2 regions of the Bacillus mojavensis genome follow, and region 2 is predicted to be linked to the other one. Evidence: a T-box and tRNA genes for the amino acid it is inferred to sense, from the RefSeq annotation. Region 2 holds a T-box; the other holds one or more tRNA genes.
The links. A T-box is a leader RNA that pairs with one kind of tRNA and senses whether it is charged. The one in region 2 lies ahead of glyQ (glycine--tRNA ligase subunit alpha), so its partner is inferred to be a tRNA-Gly.

Region 1: it encodes a tRNA-Gly, which carries the amino acid that the T-box ahead of glyQ (glycine--tRNA ligase subunit alpha) is inferred to sense. The anticodon was not compared.

What each region holds. Positions count from the first base shown of each region.
Region 1 is NZ_CP051464.1:963,281-970,568, reverse strand. It holds gene HC660_RS05010 (bactofilin family protein) at 1-62, opposite strand, end outside; gene HC660_RS05005 (YhbD family protein) at 53-694, opposite strand; gene trmL (tRNA (uridine(34)/cytosine(34)/5-carboxymethylaminomethyluridine(34)-2'-O)-methyltransferase TrmL) at 811-1,293, opposite strand; gene HC660_RS04995 (amidase domain-containing protein) at 1,332-2,261, opposite strand; gene queG (tRNA epoxyqueuosine(34) reductase QueG) at 2,341-3,486, opposite strand; gene HC660_RS04985 (hypothetical protein) at 3,570-4,193, shown strand; tRNA gene HC660_RS04980 (tRNA-Gly) at 4,284-4,357, opposite strand; gene HC660_RS04975 (helix-turn-helix transcriptional regulator) at 4,551-4,751, shown strand; gene HC660_RS04970 (hypothetical protein) at 4,753-5,226, shown strand; gene rpsN (30S ribosomal protein S14) at 5,244-5,513, opposite strand; gene HC660_RS04960 (YgaN family protein) at 5,621-6,151, opposite strand; gene ssuD (FMNH2-dependent alkanesulfonate monooxygenase) at 6,242-7,288, opposite strand, start outside.
Region 2 is NZ_CP051464.1:2,401,053-2,408,340, forward strand. It holds gene HC660_RS12560 (pyruvate, water dikinase regulatory protein) at 1-484, opposite strand, end outside; gene ccpN (transcriptional regulator CcpN) at 510-1,148, opposite strand; gene glyS (glycine--tRNA ligase subunit beta) at 1,283-3,322, opposite strand; gene glyQ (glycine--tRNA ligase subunit alpha) at 3,315-4,202, opposite strand; T-box leader at 4,285-4,459, opposite strand; gene recO (DNA repair protein RecO) at 4,499-5,266, opposite strand; gene HC660_RS12585 (YqzL family protein) at 5,303-5,446, opposite strand; gene era (GTPase Era) at 5,590-6,495, opposite strand; gene HC660_RS12595 (cytidine deaminase) at 6,476-6,886, opposite strand; gene HC660_RS12600 (diacylglycerol kinase family protein) at 7,007-7,288, opposite strand, start outside.

The sequences.
Region 1 (7,288 bases), 1.4 Mb from region 2:
TGAAATTTTCCGCCCTTCGAACTCCCCGTACCGTTTATCACCAGATTATCCATTATTTCCATTGGTGGCCCTCCTGCATATATTTTGTCTTTAGTTCCTCTGAAGCATTGGCTAAATCCACTCTTTCCACAATCTTAACGGACGACTCAAAAAGGATGCTGTCTGCGGCAGCCGCTATAAAACAAGTCGTTACACCTAGCTTGCGCAAAATGATCAGTTCCGTCTGTTTCTTGATCTCCGCTGTTTCATGCTTCTTCAATACGTCAGCAGCCAATTTCGCTTCTTCCAGGCTGACATTTCCGGACTGTAAAAGCCCTTCAAGCACATACAGCGACAGCAGATTACGAGAAGAAAAAACCGTGTCTGCTCCGCCTTCTGAATAGACATGGAGAGCCGGCTTTGATATCAAGCCTTTCGTCAGCAATTCATCAGCCGTCATGCTCACATCCTTCATTTTCGGTGACAGCATCTCCCGCATCTCATCCAAAGACAAATTTTCTTTCATCTTTTGAATGATTGAAATGCGCTTTAAAATATCCTCTCTAGGAAAAAACGTCTCTTGCCCTGTAAATGTGGATTTACGTATAAACCACTCCTCAGGGATTAAATTTTTCCGTTTCCATCGATACAGCTGACCGTATGAGATGGATGTTTCTTCAAGCAATTCTTTTTTAGAGATTAATTGATCTTCCATAAGTCCAGCTCCTTTGATGGATACATTGTAACATAACACTGTTACGTTGTTAAGCCTGAAATAACAAAACACAGTTCTATAAAAAAACCCGCCCATACACATGGGCGGGTTTTTCACTATTTTAAATCTCGGTAATTTTGCTGACGCAGCGCCTCATACACTAGAATTGCTGCGGTATTGGACAGATTTAGCGATCTTACATGCTCTGTCATCGGAAGACGCAGGCATCGGTCCATATTATTTTGAATTAATTCCTTTGGCAAACCGCTTGTTTCTCTTCCAAACACAAAGAAATAATCCTCGTTAATATCCGTGTAGTCAAAAGATGTATGCGGCTTTTGGCCGAATTTCGTGATGAAGAAAAACTGCCCTTTTTTATATGCCTCAAATAATTCTTCTAACGAGTCATGATACACTACGTTTACAAACTCCCAATAATCAAGTCCGGCGCGCTTCAGCATTTTATCATCAGTTGAAAAGCCGAGCGGACGAATCAGATGGAGCGTTGTATCTGTTGCTGCGCAAGTACGTGCGATATTCCCTGTATTAGCAGGAATTTCTGGTTGATATAAAACGACATGTAATGCCACTGTGTTCACCTCTAATTTTTCTTATCCGCTCATCATTATATCATTAATTACTCTTTTGTCGTATCATCAACGATATGAAAAAAGGCATATCGGATAGACGGTGTGTATGCTGTTGAATCTTCGTAAGACCAATACCTCATCCGGCTGTCATAGGACTGGGCGTTGACAAGCGGCATATTGCCTTTATCCTTCGCCACCACAATCGTTGTGTGATTAAACCGGCCATCTCCTTCAAAATCATAGCAAATCACATCACCCGGCACCAGCTCTTCCGCTGATTTTACACGCACCGCCCGAAGGCCAGCCTTTGAATTCGTCAAATACATTTTCATCGAGTGAGCCACCGTCCAGCTATAGCTCCAAGAACTTTGTTTCATCCACCAGCCAGATCCTCTGTTCGGGTGGCCTCGCATTGGTGCTCCCCCTGCATGAAGACACTGAGAAATAAAATTCGTGCAATTATCGCTGAAATTTTTATAAGCCGGATTACGCTTGTTCCAATATTTTTCGGCATATTGTACCGCTCCGAGCCGGTCATATTGAAAAGCTCGGCCAAACGCCTCCCTTTCTTCCTGGGAATAGTCAATAATGCTTTGGCCTTCACTAAATCCCGCCGGTTTTTTTTTCACTTCCTGATCCTTAATCAGAATTTGATCATAAAGAAAAGCGACTCTTTCTTCTATATGCTCTTCCATATACAGAGTTTCATCCTGCTCCTTGTATAAATATTCGAAGTGTATGATATACCTGATGCAGGTGGTTCCGTCATCCTCAACCTGCACATTGTCAATGACAGCTTTCGCTTTCGCTTTTATCATCTCAATCTTACGTTTTTCCAGAAGCTTCTTCTTACGTTCCATGACTTCCAGGTCTCCGACTTGAGGCTCCTGTCTCAGATCATGCCCGTTCACCAGATAGCTAAGACGCTCCTCCGCTAGTTGTTCTAATATGTGCTTCAAGTTCACCCCACCCGACATACTTTTTTATAGAGAAAAAACACTTGGCTGCATCTCAAGTGTTTTTTCCTTCTGCTCTATACGTATGTCAGGACAAGACTTATTTAGTCATGCCGGCTTTTAGCAATTCAATTCCTTTTTCAATTTCCTGCTTTGCCTCTTCATCATTTTCTTTTTCCAGTGCTTTTTCAAGCTCCTCCGCGTATGTGTTGTCTCCGATTTTCCCGATCGCCCAGGCAGCCGTCCCCCTGATGACCGGGCGCGGATCTTTATGCATAAGCTCCGTCAGTTCAGACAGTGCGGAGGTGTCTTTAAAGTGGGCAAGCGCCAGAATCGCATTCCGTTGAATCGGTTTTTTTCCGCGCCACGAGCCTGAAACATGTCCGAATTTCTCTTTAAATTCACGGTTGCTGATGGTTAAAAGCGGCTTCAATAATGGTTTTGCAATCTCGGGATCCGGTTCCATTTCAGGATGAAGATGAAAATCCTTCCCTTTATTGATTGGACATACCGTTTGGCACGTATCGCATCCATACAGGCGGTTTCCAATTTTCGTGCGGAATTCATCCGGCAAAAATCCTTTTGTCTGGGTCAGAAAAGATATACAGCGCTGAGCGTTAAGCTGCCCAGGGTTCACAAGCGCTCCCGTCGGGCATGCATCTAAACATTTGGTGCATGATCCGCACATATCCTCAATTGGCACATCCGGCTCGAAAGGTATATTTGTAATCATTTCCGCCAAATACACATAAGACCCGTACTCCGGCGTTGTAATCATACAGTTTTTGGCGCTGAACCCAATTCCGGCCCGTTCCGCTACTGCCCGATCAGACAATTCACCCGTATCGACCATTGATTTTGTCCTGATATCCTCATGCTTGCTTCTCAGAAAATCCTCCAGAAGATCAAGCTTTTCCCGCAGGACGTCATGATAATCCTTTCCCCAGGAGGCTCTGCAAAAAATGCCTCTGCGCTCAGTTCGCGTGCTTCTTGGCGCATCCTTCATTCTCGAAGGATAAGCAAGCGCAATGGCCACGATTGATTTCGCTTTCGGCAAAAGCAGCGTTGGCGTCACTCTTTTTTCAATATCAGGCTCTTCAAAACCGGAAAGATATCCGAGTGACTCCTGAAGAATCAAACGGTCTTTTAAACTGTCAAATGTATCAGCGGTCGTAAAACCGATCTTGTCCACGCCAATGCTTTTTGCGTATTCAATTAATTCTTCTTTCAGCTGATAAACGTTCATGTTTTGCACAGCCTCCTTTCTTTGTGATAAAACAATAAGCCGTTGTATAATAGGGTGATATCCCGTAATTGGAGTGAATACATGTGAATATCAAACTTGATCCTGTTATTACTGAACGTGCGGCAGGAATAAATGCAGCCGCTGTGATATATGAAAATATTGAAGTCGGCTCCTCTCCGCAAATGCTGAAAGGCAGACTTCGTTTATTTCAAGAGTCTCTGTTTTTTGACTATGCGGACGGCGGAATATCGGACCAGCCTTTCGTCAAAGAATGGCAGACAATCTTTAAGCAGCTGGACCCTTCATTCGAGGGAGAAAAAACGCCGATGGAGCAAATGCTGATCCCGATATCCAAAGAACAATTCATGGAAAGCGAGGATTCAGCCCATGATACCATACATTTTTTCGCGTTAAAATATTCTCTCCCCATTATGATCTATGATGCCGGCAAGCTTCAGGAGCCAGTCCGGATTTCAATAGGAGAAAAAAATAACATACTGATTTATTCTGATGAAAACGGTGTATTTGGCGACTTCAAAACCAACGTCAATCAAAAACCCGTGACAGCAGATACAAAAAGCATGCTGCAAATCATCTTTTTCCCGCCATCGATTGAAAAAGAAAACGCCGTTAACCTTTTAACATCATTAACGAAAATGTTTGAACAAATTCACGGCGGCGGCCATACAGTACATTGGCTTACGTAAAAGAACACGAGATTCGTGTTCTTTTTTACATAAAAAAACGCAATACTTCGTTTATCTGAGAAACGAAACACTGCGTTAATAACGTATGTATGGAGCGGGTGATGAGAATCGAACTCACGACATCAGCTTGGAAGGCTGAGGTTTTACCACTAAACTACACCCGCATTTGTGATTGTCGGTGTCAGCACCGCTTTGACTTTTATTATGTTACACGTTTATTAAATTTTCGTCAAGGGAATATAAAAAATTTGTCGAAAAAAATTTTTATTTTTGCAATGTTGTTAAGTTACATTTACATAATGTTAAATAAACTATACAATGGAAGAAAGTGAGAATGTGAAGGTGGCATACGTCATGATGAAAAATAAAGTGAAAGAGCTCAGAGCGCGCTTCAGCTATTCTCAGGAAAAACTCGGAGAAACGGTCGGCGTTACGAGACAAACGGTAGCAGCAATTGAAAAAGGAGACTATGTTCCCTCACTGTTATTAGCATTAAAAATCTGCAAAGCCTTCTCCATGCAAATGGAGGATGTCTTTTGGCTAGAGGAGGAAGACTAATATGGGCATGAAAACAAAAGCAGCATTTCACCTCGTTTTGTTCGGCCTTGCATGCTGGACACTGGTTGCATACTTTAAAGCTTCAGAAGGCATTGGAGCCTTTTTCAGCACAAGGAACGGCCAGATGATGTTTGAAATAAACATCACCCCGTTTATTCTTTTTATTGCGGCAGCTGCGGTTTATATGTATTTACAAAAGAAAAGCGGTCCTGCGTCAAAAAATCTCCTGCTGCCAGATGAATTTGAGGAACAGGATGAAAGAGAGCAGATGATGACGGCAAAAGCCTGCCGTGCGTCATATATCGCCGTCTACTTTTCACTGCCTGCTGCCGCTGTCCTGCTCATTTTTTATCCGCTGTTTCAATCACACATTCCCTTTTTCCCTATTATTGTCGTGTTTATCGTCATGATCATCCAGCACCTATCCTACGTCATTTCCTTCAAGAAAAATGAAAAAAACTCCGGCGCGATGTAATCGTCCGGAGTTTTTTCTTACCAGCTTGCTTTTTTCACACCGGGAATGTGGCCTTTATGCGCCAGCTCCCTAAAAGCAATTCTGGACATTTTAAATTTTCTCATATATCCTCTCGGGCGGCCCGTTACCATACAGCGGTTATGGAGTCTTCCAGGTGCTGAATCTCTCGGCAGCTGACTGAGAGCTTCGTAATCTCCTTTTGCCTTTAACTCCTGTCTAATAGCTGCATATTGTTCAACAAGCTTCTGGCGTTTCAATTCTTTTGCCACTTTTGATTTCTTAGCCAAGAAAAAACCTCCTTTAAATCGTAATAATTACGATTTAAAATGTATCATGTTGTATTCTAAAATGCAAGCACATCGCTCGGTAAAACAGACGGTCTAAGCCGTCCATTCTATTTATGCAATTCAACATAATAAAGCAGAGCATCTTTATGTTTGATCAGTTCATTTTTGTTTTCAGAGGTTTTCATTGTACCGTTAGAATCTTTTATACTGCTGCCGATCAATACAGGTTTTCCGAAAGAAATCGGCTCCGCTGATGATATATTCTGAGTCATTTCCTGTGTACTGCTGACGTCACGCTGAAACGATGAAGCAGCCGTGCTGCTCCCTTGTTCATCAACAATGCCAAAGTCAACGGTACTCATTTTTTTCTTCTCTTCCTCATTCTCAAAATAAACAAATTGTAATGTATCGGGATTTTCTTCTGTGTAATCAGCAGTTATCGGACCTATCGTTTCAACAAGCTTTCCGTTTTGATAATGTTCAATGTACATGTCAGCCTCAGAAATGCTTTCGTTGATATTAGTCACTTCCGCAGCGAAGGAATGTGGAGCCGCAATCTTCATTCTGTTTTTTTCTATATCTGAAACATCTGCCTCTTTGATTTCCATGTGCTTCGTATTTCCGCATGCAGACAGCATAATCATCAGAGAAAAGGCACTAATAAGTATTCTCATAAAAACAGCCTCCTTTTTTGATTATCATACCATGCTCGGAGGCTGTGTTTTCACTTAAACTGATGCTTGATTCTCTTTGACAAAATAAGTGTTTCCGACGGCTTCTCCTCTTTTTTTCTGAAGCTTCCTTGTCCGCTCATTTTCGAACGGCAAAAGCGGAAAGACGAGCTCTGCAAAATAGTACGCTTCCTCTAAATGAGGGTAGCCAGAAAAAATAAATGATTCAATGCCAAGGGCCTGGTACTCCGCTATACGGTCGGCAATGGTCTGCGGATCTCCGACAAGAGCAGTGCCTGCCCCTCCTCTGACCAGGCCGATACCCGCCCACAGATTCGGGCTGATTTCAAGCTTTGTCCGATCGCCTCGATGAAGCTCCGCCATCCGCCTTTGACCCGAAGAATCAGCACGGCGCAAAGCGTCCTGTGCTTTGGCAATCGTGTCATCATCCAAATGGCTGATTAAACGCTCAGCCGCTTCCCACGCCTCATGTTCTGTTTCACGTGCGATCACATGCAGCCTGATGCCGAACCGCACAGTTCTTCCCTCTTTTTCCGCTTGCTTTTTGACTCTCTCAATCTTTTCTTTTACCTGCTCAGGAGGCTCACCCCACGTTAAATACACATCTGTATGCTTTGCCGCGACTTCAATTCCAGCCTGTGAGGATCCGCCGAAATAGATAGGCGGGTGCGGTGTTTGCCGCGGTGGGAATAGCAAATTGCTGTTTTCCACTTTTATATGTTTTCCTTCAAAGGTAACCGTTTCTCCGCGCAAAAGCCCCCGCCAAACAGTTAAAAATTCGTCCGTTGCTTCATAGCGCTCATCATGACTGATAAACAGTCCGTCCCCGGCTAGCTCGTACGGATCGCCCCCTGCCACAACATTAATCAAGAGCCGTCCATCTGAAATGTGATCTAAGGTAGAGGTCATTCTGGCTGCAAGAGAAGGCTGCATTAACCCGGGCCGTACCGCGACTAAAAACTTTAAGTCTTTTGTTTCTCCCGCTAACGCCGAGGCGGTGAGCCAAGGGTCCTCGCACGATCTTCCCGTCGGCAGTAGGACTCCTGTATACCCTAGCCTGTCAGCGGCCTGCGCCACTTGTTT
Region 2 (7,288 bases):
GAGATAACGGTGTTTTAGAGGTTCTCGATACACCGATCAAAACGATATCAGCTTTTAAAATGCCTCGTGGGTCACGCCCATCATCGTATTTAACAGCAAACTCAATGGCTTCGACCTTTTTGAAATAATCTTCATCAAGCTGGCGGACCCGTCCCGGTTCATACTTCGCCGTTAAACCGTAGGCTGTTTCCATTTTATCAATTAACGGGCCGATAATATCATAATATAAGACATTTGCTTTTTCCGCTTCGGCAATCAAATATTCTCTTATTTCCGGCACCACAAGTGTAAAACAGATAATGCCTCCATCTGCTTTTGCAAGCGAAATCACTTCATTGATAGTGCCAATGTCTTCAACATAAGGAATTCTTCTTACATGTGTATCGTCTGCTGATCCGTTAAATTGGCTTAATGCAGCTTTGACTACCAATTCAGCCGTTTCACCGACGGAATCCGATACGACATAGATGATGCGGTTATTCATATTATCCCCCCGTTAGTCTGCGCTCTTATAGGATTTCATTTTCTGATAAACTGACAAGTATTTTGGTCATATTCGTTTTCGTCACTCTGCCGATCACTTCATATCCTTTATCGGTATCTTTGATGACAGGCAGCGCATCGATTTGTTTTTCAATTAAGTGCTTTGCAATGTCCATCACATAATCCTCGCGTCTGCACACTGTAATATTCGGCATTCTAGTCATAATAATGTGCACAGGGACAGAAGTAAGCTCCTGCTGGCCGATGCTGGCTCGTAGTAAATCCTTTCGTGAAAGCACTCCGACTAAAACAGCATCACGGTCCACTACAAACAGAGTACCTACATCTTCTAAAAACATGGTGCAAATCGCATCATATACAGAAACGTTTTCGTGAATAACGACGGGGATAGATTGAAAGTCTTTCACCTGAAGCTTTTTCAGTTTATCTGCCAGCAGCTGCGTACCGGTTTTTCCAGTATAGAAATAACCGACTCTCGGGCGCGCCTCAAGGAAACCTGACATGGTGAGTATGGCTAAATCAGGACGCAGTGTTGCTCTCGTTAAATTCAGCTGTTCGGCAATATGCTCCCCTGTAATCGGTCCGTTTTCTTTTACAATCTGCAAAATATGTTCTTGCCGTTTATTTAGTTCGATCGTACTCACCACCTTTTCACTTCATATCTATGTAAAGAGAATAATAAACCATATTATAACGTAAATGCTCTGTAATCAAACAAAAAAACGTTCAAATGGGGAAAAGACGATTACCGATCACACAGCAACCGCCTTTTCTCTCTTTATTTTACAATAAGGGCATTCATATTAGCAAAGGACTTGATCTGATCCGCCAAGTTTACCATTTGCGCTAATCGGTTTGCCTTTAATGCCTCGTTATCAGCAATAACCATCGTATGGTCGAAATAAGCATCGATCGGTTCCTTCAAGGCTGCTAGTGAAGAAAGTGCCGCCTCATAATCTTTTTTGCTGAAACTTTCCTGCAGATTTTGTTTAGCAGTTTGATAAGCTTCGTACAGCTTCGCTTCGTATTCATTTTCGAACAATTCAGGCTGAATATCTCCGCGAACTCCTTTTTTGCTGATAGAGATCACTCGGCCTAAAGCTTCAGCTGTTTCTTTAAAGCCCGAGGCACCCAGTTTTTGTTCCAGCACTTGCGCTTTGTGGAGCGCTGAATACGGCTCAAGCTCAGAGCTTTCCAGCACGGCATCTATTACATCATGTCTGATCTGCTCCGCATTTAAGACGTATTTTAGACGCTGAGTGAAGAAATCTAACAGTTCGGTTTCTTTTTCCGTTTGTACGAAAGTCAACAGCTCTTCAAACGAAATGCCCCAGTTCCGGTCCAGCAGAATCGCAACAATACCGCTCGCTTGGCGGCGCAAGCCGTAAGGATCCTGTGAACCAGTCGGAATGACGCCAATAGAGAAGAAGGATGCGATTGTATCTAGCTTATCCGCCATTGCCACGACTGCCCCAGTGAAAGTGGAAGGTGTTTCTCCGCCTGCGGATCTAGGCATATAGTGTTCGTTGACAGCCGCAGCTACAGCATCATGTTCGCCAAGCATTCTCGCATACTTTTCACCCATAATTCCTTGAAGCTCAGGGAATTCATATATCATATGTGTCACAAGGTCGAACTTAGAAATTTCAGCAGCACGTTTCACGTGTTTTAATGTATCTTCATCAGCTTGAAGACGGACAGCAAGCTTCTCTGCGATCGCTGTTACTCTTCTTACCTTATCAGCGAGAGAGCCAAGCTCTTCATGGAACACAATGTTTTCAAGCTTCTTCACATTTTCATCAATGTTCAGCTTCTGATCTTCCTTGTAGAAGAAGGAAGCATCGGATAAACGTGCACGCAGCACTTTCTCATTGCCTCGCGCGACATTTTCAATCGCGTGGCTGTTTCCGTTACGGACTGTGATAAAGTAAGGAAGCAAATCTCCGTTCTTGTCTTTAACAGGGAAATAGCGCTGATGCTCTTTCATTGTCGTTACAAGCACTTCCTCAGGAATGGACAGGAACTCAGATTCAAATGAACCGTAAAGAGCCGTCGGATACTCTACTAAATGATTGACTTCATCAAGGAGGTCCTCGTCAACCGGAATACTCCATTTGTTTTCTTCGGCCATTGCTTCCAGCTGCGATTGAATCATGTGTTTGCGAACATTTGGATCAGCAATCACATGCTGCTCTTTCAGCTGTTCTTCATAACTTGAAGGCGATTCAATAGACACTTCATGACCCAGGAAACGGTGCCCCTGTGTCGTCCGACCTGACTCAACATTTGTGATTGCAAACGGAATGACATCCTGGCCAAATAAAGCGACAATCCATTTAATCGGACGGATATAACGCAGATCTTCATTTCCCCATCTCATGTTTTTCGGGAAATGAAGGCTTGTAATTAAGCTGTTCAGTTCAGGCAGAAGTGTTTTGGTTTCTTGGCCTGCTTGGAATTTTTGCACAAAAACATATTCTGTGCCTTTTATTTCTTTCATGTACAAGTCTTCCATGCTGGCACCTTGCCCTTTTGAAAACCCAATCGCCGCTTTTGTCCAGTTGCCGTCAGCATCAAGGGCGATTTTTTTTGCAGGCCCTTTTGCTTCTTCTTTTATATCATCCTGCTTTTCTGCTACACCCTTTACGAAAACAGCAAGGCGTCTCGGTGTATTAAAAAGCTTCACTTCACCGTGTGCGATATTTTTTTCTGCAAGCCAGCCTGTCAGCTTTTCGCCAAGCTGAACCATGCTTTCATTCAAAAAGCGCGCCGGCATTTCCTCTAATCCGATCTCTAAAAGTAAATCCTGTTTACTCATGAGAAGAACCCTCCCCTTTAAGCATTGGGAACCCTAGTTTTTCTCGTTCCTCATAATAGGTTTTTGCGACTTTCCTTGCTAAATTCCGCACTCTTCCGATATAGCCTGTCCGCTCTGTAACAGAGATTGCCCCTTTGGCATCAAGAAGGTTGAATGTGTGCGAGCATTTAAGCACGTAGTCATATGCAGGATGCACAAGACCGTTATCCATTTGCTTGATCGCTTCTTTTTCATACGTGCTGAATAATTGGAACAGCATATCAACATCAGATGTTTCAAATGTATAAACGGAATGCTCGTACTCAGCCATCATGAATAAATCTTTCACGGTAAACCCTGACGTCCACTCAAGATCAAATACATTTTCTTTATCTTGAATATAAGATGCCAGACGCTCAATTCCGTATGTAATCTCAACGGAAACAGGCTTACACTCGAGTCCTCCAACCTGCTGGAAATACGTGAATTGTGTAATTTCCATTCCGTCAAGCCATACTTCCCAGCCAAGACCCGCACAGCCTAAAGACGGATTTTCCCAGTTGTCTTCAACGAAACGGATGTCATGCTCAAGCGGATCAATTCCGAGAGCGCGCAAAGAGTCTAAATACAGCTCTTGAATGTTATCAGGTGACGGTTTAATGATGACCTGAAATTGATGATGCTGATAAAGTCTGTTCGGGTTTTCTCCATATCGGCCGTCAGCTGGGCGTCTTGACGGCTCAACGTAAGCCACTTTCCACGGCTCAGGACCGATACTGCGCAAAAATGTATACGGGCTCATCGTGCCGGCCCCTTTTTCTACATCGTATGCCTGCATGAGCACACAGCCTTCATTGGACCAATGCTTCTGCAGGGTTAGAATCATGTCTTGAATATTCATTTCAAGCACCTCCACTTTTCTTTCATAAAATTGCTGCGGCAGCAACCAAAAAACTCCCGTCTCTATGCTTGCCAGCCGCAAACATAGGGACGAGAGTTCTCCCGCGGTTCCACCCTAGTTGCTGAGAACCAAATCCCAGCCTCTTTTTTAAAATTGCTCAAGAATGCCTTTCGTTGCGTGCTCATCCTTAGCTTACACCGTCCTAAGGTCGCTTTTATGAGGTATACGCAAGTACTTCTTTCTCTCACTGCAACATATTTTATAATAAATGATCATATAAAAAGATGGGCCAGATGTCAACTTTTGTTTTCACCCATAAGATGTTTCATGCTCTCCATTTGATCTAAAAAGCGCTTCGATTTCAGATAAACTCCTGAATATTCTTCGTAGTACAAGTCAATAACTTGCTTTACTTCATCTTTCGTTTCCTGCTTTAAGGACACATTGCCAATCCTTGAAAGATCAAAGTAATAAAACAATCTCAATAGCCTTGCCGTTTGCGGTTTAATCGGCACCTTGTAAGGGTCTTTGTCAAAGCAGCGGTGGCAAATAAAACCGTTATCGCGAACAGAAAAATGGAATGTCCCATCCTGGCTTTTACAATGCACACAGTGATTAAGCTCAGGATACAGTCCCATCACAGCAAGCATCTTCATTTGAACAATGAAGGTGATAACATCCGGGTCAGTTCCTTCATCAAGCTGTTTAAAGGATTCTAAAATAAATTCAAACAAATAGGGATTTGGTTTTTTTTCTTCTGTGCCTTTGTCAACAAGCTCGGCAATAAAAGCTGCATATGCAGTTAAAAACAAATCCTCTCTGATGCCTCTCATGCTGAGAATCATTTCACCCTGCTGAAGGGTTCCGAGGCCTGTTGTTTTCTGCATTAAGAATGAACCATACAAAAAGGGCTGGCTGACTGCTGATAAACGGCTGTTCGGTTTTTTGGCTCCTCTGGCCATAACACCTATTTTTCCGTACTCTCTTGTCAGTAAAGTAACTATTTTATTCGTCTCTCCGTAATCATTGGTACGAAGAACGATTCCTTCACATTTTGTCAGCATTTCCGCACCTTCCTAAAACAGGAGCGGTCAAGAGGTCTATAAAATTGGAAAATCAAATCGGGCTAGCTCATCTTCTAGTTCTTCGGGTCTTTCCATGTTCTCTTTTTCCAGTTCTTTAAAAAGAAGATACGTATCAACATTTCCTGTTTGAGAAAATACGTTCCAGGTAAAATTCAACACAAGAAACCCACCTTTCTGTAGTTAAACTAGCTTACCTAAACTCCAAATTCTTACCTTTATCTTGACCAGATGTCCTCCATTTCATGTTAAACAAAATTTGCTAAGTTATCCCTGTTCATGTGAGATAATGACACAGCAAGAGATTAATATTCATCCTCTTTAAAGCCGAAGTCGCGAAGCTGGGACATTTTGTTACGCCAGTCTTTCTGCACTTTTACCCATAATTCAAGATAGACGCGAGAACCTAAGAGGGCCTCAATATCCGCTCTCGCTCTTTTTCCGACTTCTTTCAGCAGGCTGCCTTTTTTACCGATGACAATGCCTTTTTGAGAGTCACGTTCGACTACAATTGTTGCCGCCACGTGCACGGATCCGTTGTCCTGTCCTTTAATCGATTCGATGCTTACCGCAATGCTGTGCGGGATTTCTTCCCTTGTCAGATGCAGCACCTTTTCCCTGATCAACTCAGAAATAATAAAGCGCTCCGGATGATCGGTCACCTGATCACTTGGATAAAACTGAGGTCCTTCAGGCAAATAAGCTTCAATCTGCGCCAGCAAAGTTTCAATATTATTTCCCTCTAATGCAGAGATCGGAACAATTTCCTTAAAAGGATATCGCCCGCGGTATTCGTCAATTAACAGAAGCAATTGATCAGGATGGATTTTGTCAATTTTGTTTACGATTAAGAAAACAGGTGTCGAGGTATTCTGCAATTTCTCAATAATGAACTCGTCGCCCTTGCCGTAACCTTCCTCAGCATTGATCATAAATAAGATCAAATCGACTTCTTTCAATGTATTTTGCGCCACTTTCATCATAAAGTCCCCAAGCTTATGCTTAGGCTTATGAATTCCTGGTGTGTCAATAAAAATTGTTTGTGATGTGCCTGTCGTTAAAACCCCTTGCACCTTATTTCTCGTTGTTTGGGGTTTATCACTCATGATGGCGATTTTTTGGCCGATCACTCTGTTCAAAAAAGTAGACTTACCTACATTTGGTCTTCCGATAATGGATACAAATCCTGATTTAAAGCTTTCGTTCGTCATGTAAATCCTCCGATGAAAATGCGCCTGGCAATAATTCTTCTGCAGTCATTTCTTTTATTTGTCCTTGTAAATTGGTCAGCACGACAACAACGTCCTTTGTGCAGAGCTCAGAAATCACCTGTCTGCAGGCTCCGCACGGTGATACTGGTCCCGGGGTGTCAGCAGCTACTGCCAGCATCTGAAACTCAGTATCGCCTTCAGAAACAGCTTTAAACAAAGCGGTACGCTCAGCGCAGTTGCACATGCTGTATGCCGCATTCTCTATATTGCAGCCTCTGTACACTTTTCCATCTTTGGTAAGAAGAGCGGCTCCTACTTTAAACTTGGAATACGGTGCATATGCCATGTCACGCGCTTTTAAAGCTTCTGTTATCAATTCCTGTCTGTTCATGTGTACATGTTCCTCTCTTACCTATAATGGTACCGCTATCACTTTATATTTTACATAATAGCGCTCCTTTTTTCACGCCCATTTCTAAAAATGTAAAATAAATGTAAGAATTTTCAGCCATTACAGCTTTGGCAAAAAAATAAGTAAACCAATAATACACGAAATCACGGCAAAAACGCAAACAGCCCCGGCAGCAGCGTCCTTAGCCGCCTTCGCAAGCGGGTGATGTTTATCTGTTACTAAATCAACCGTGTGTTCAATAGCTGTATTTAAAAGCTCTAGCGAAAGCATTCCGCCGATCAAAAGAAAAATAATAGCCCACTCTGTCAAGCTGAGATTAATGAGAAAACCGCAAATGATAACGGCGCAGGCAGCCGCGGCATGAAATTGAAAATTCCGCTC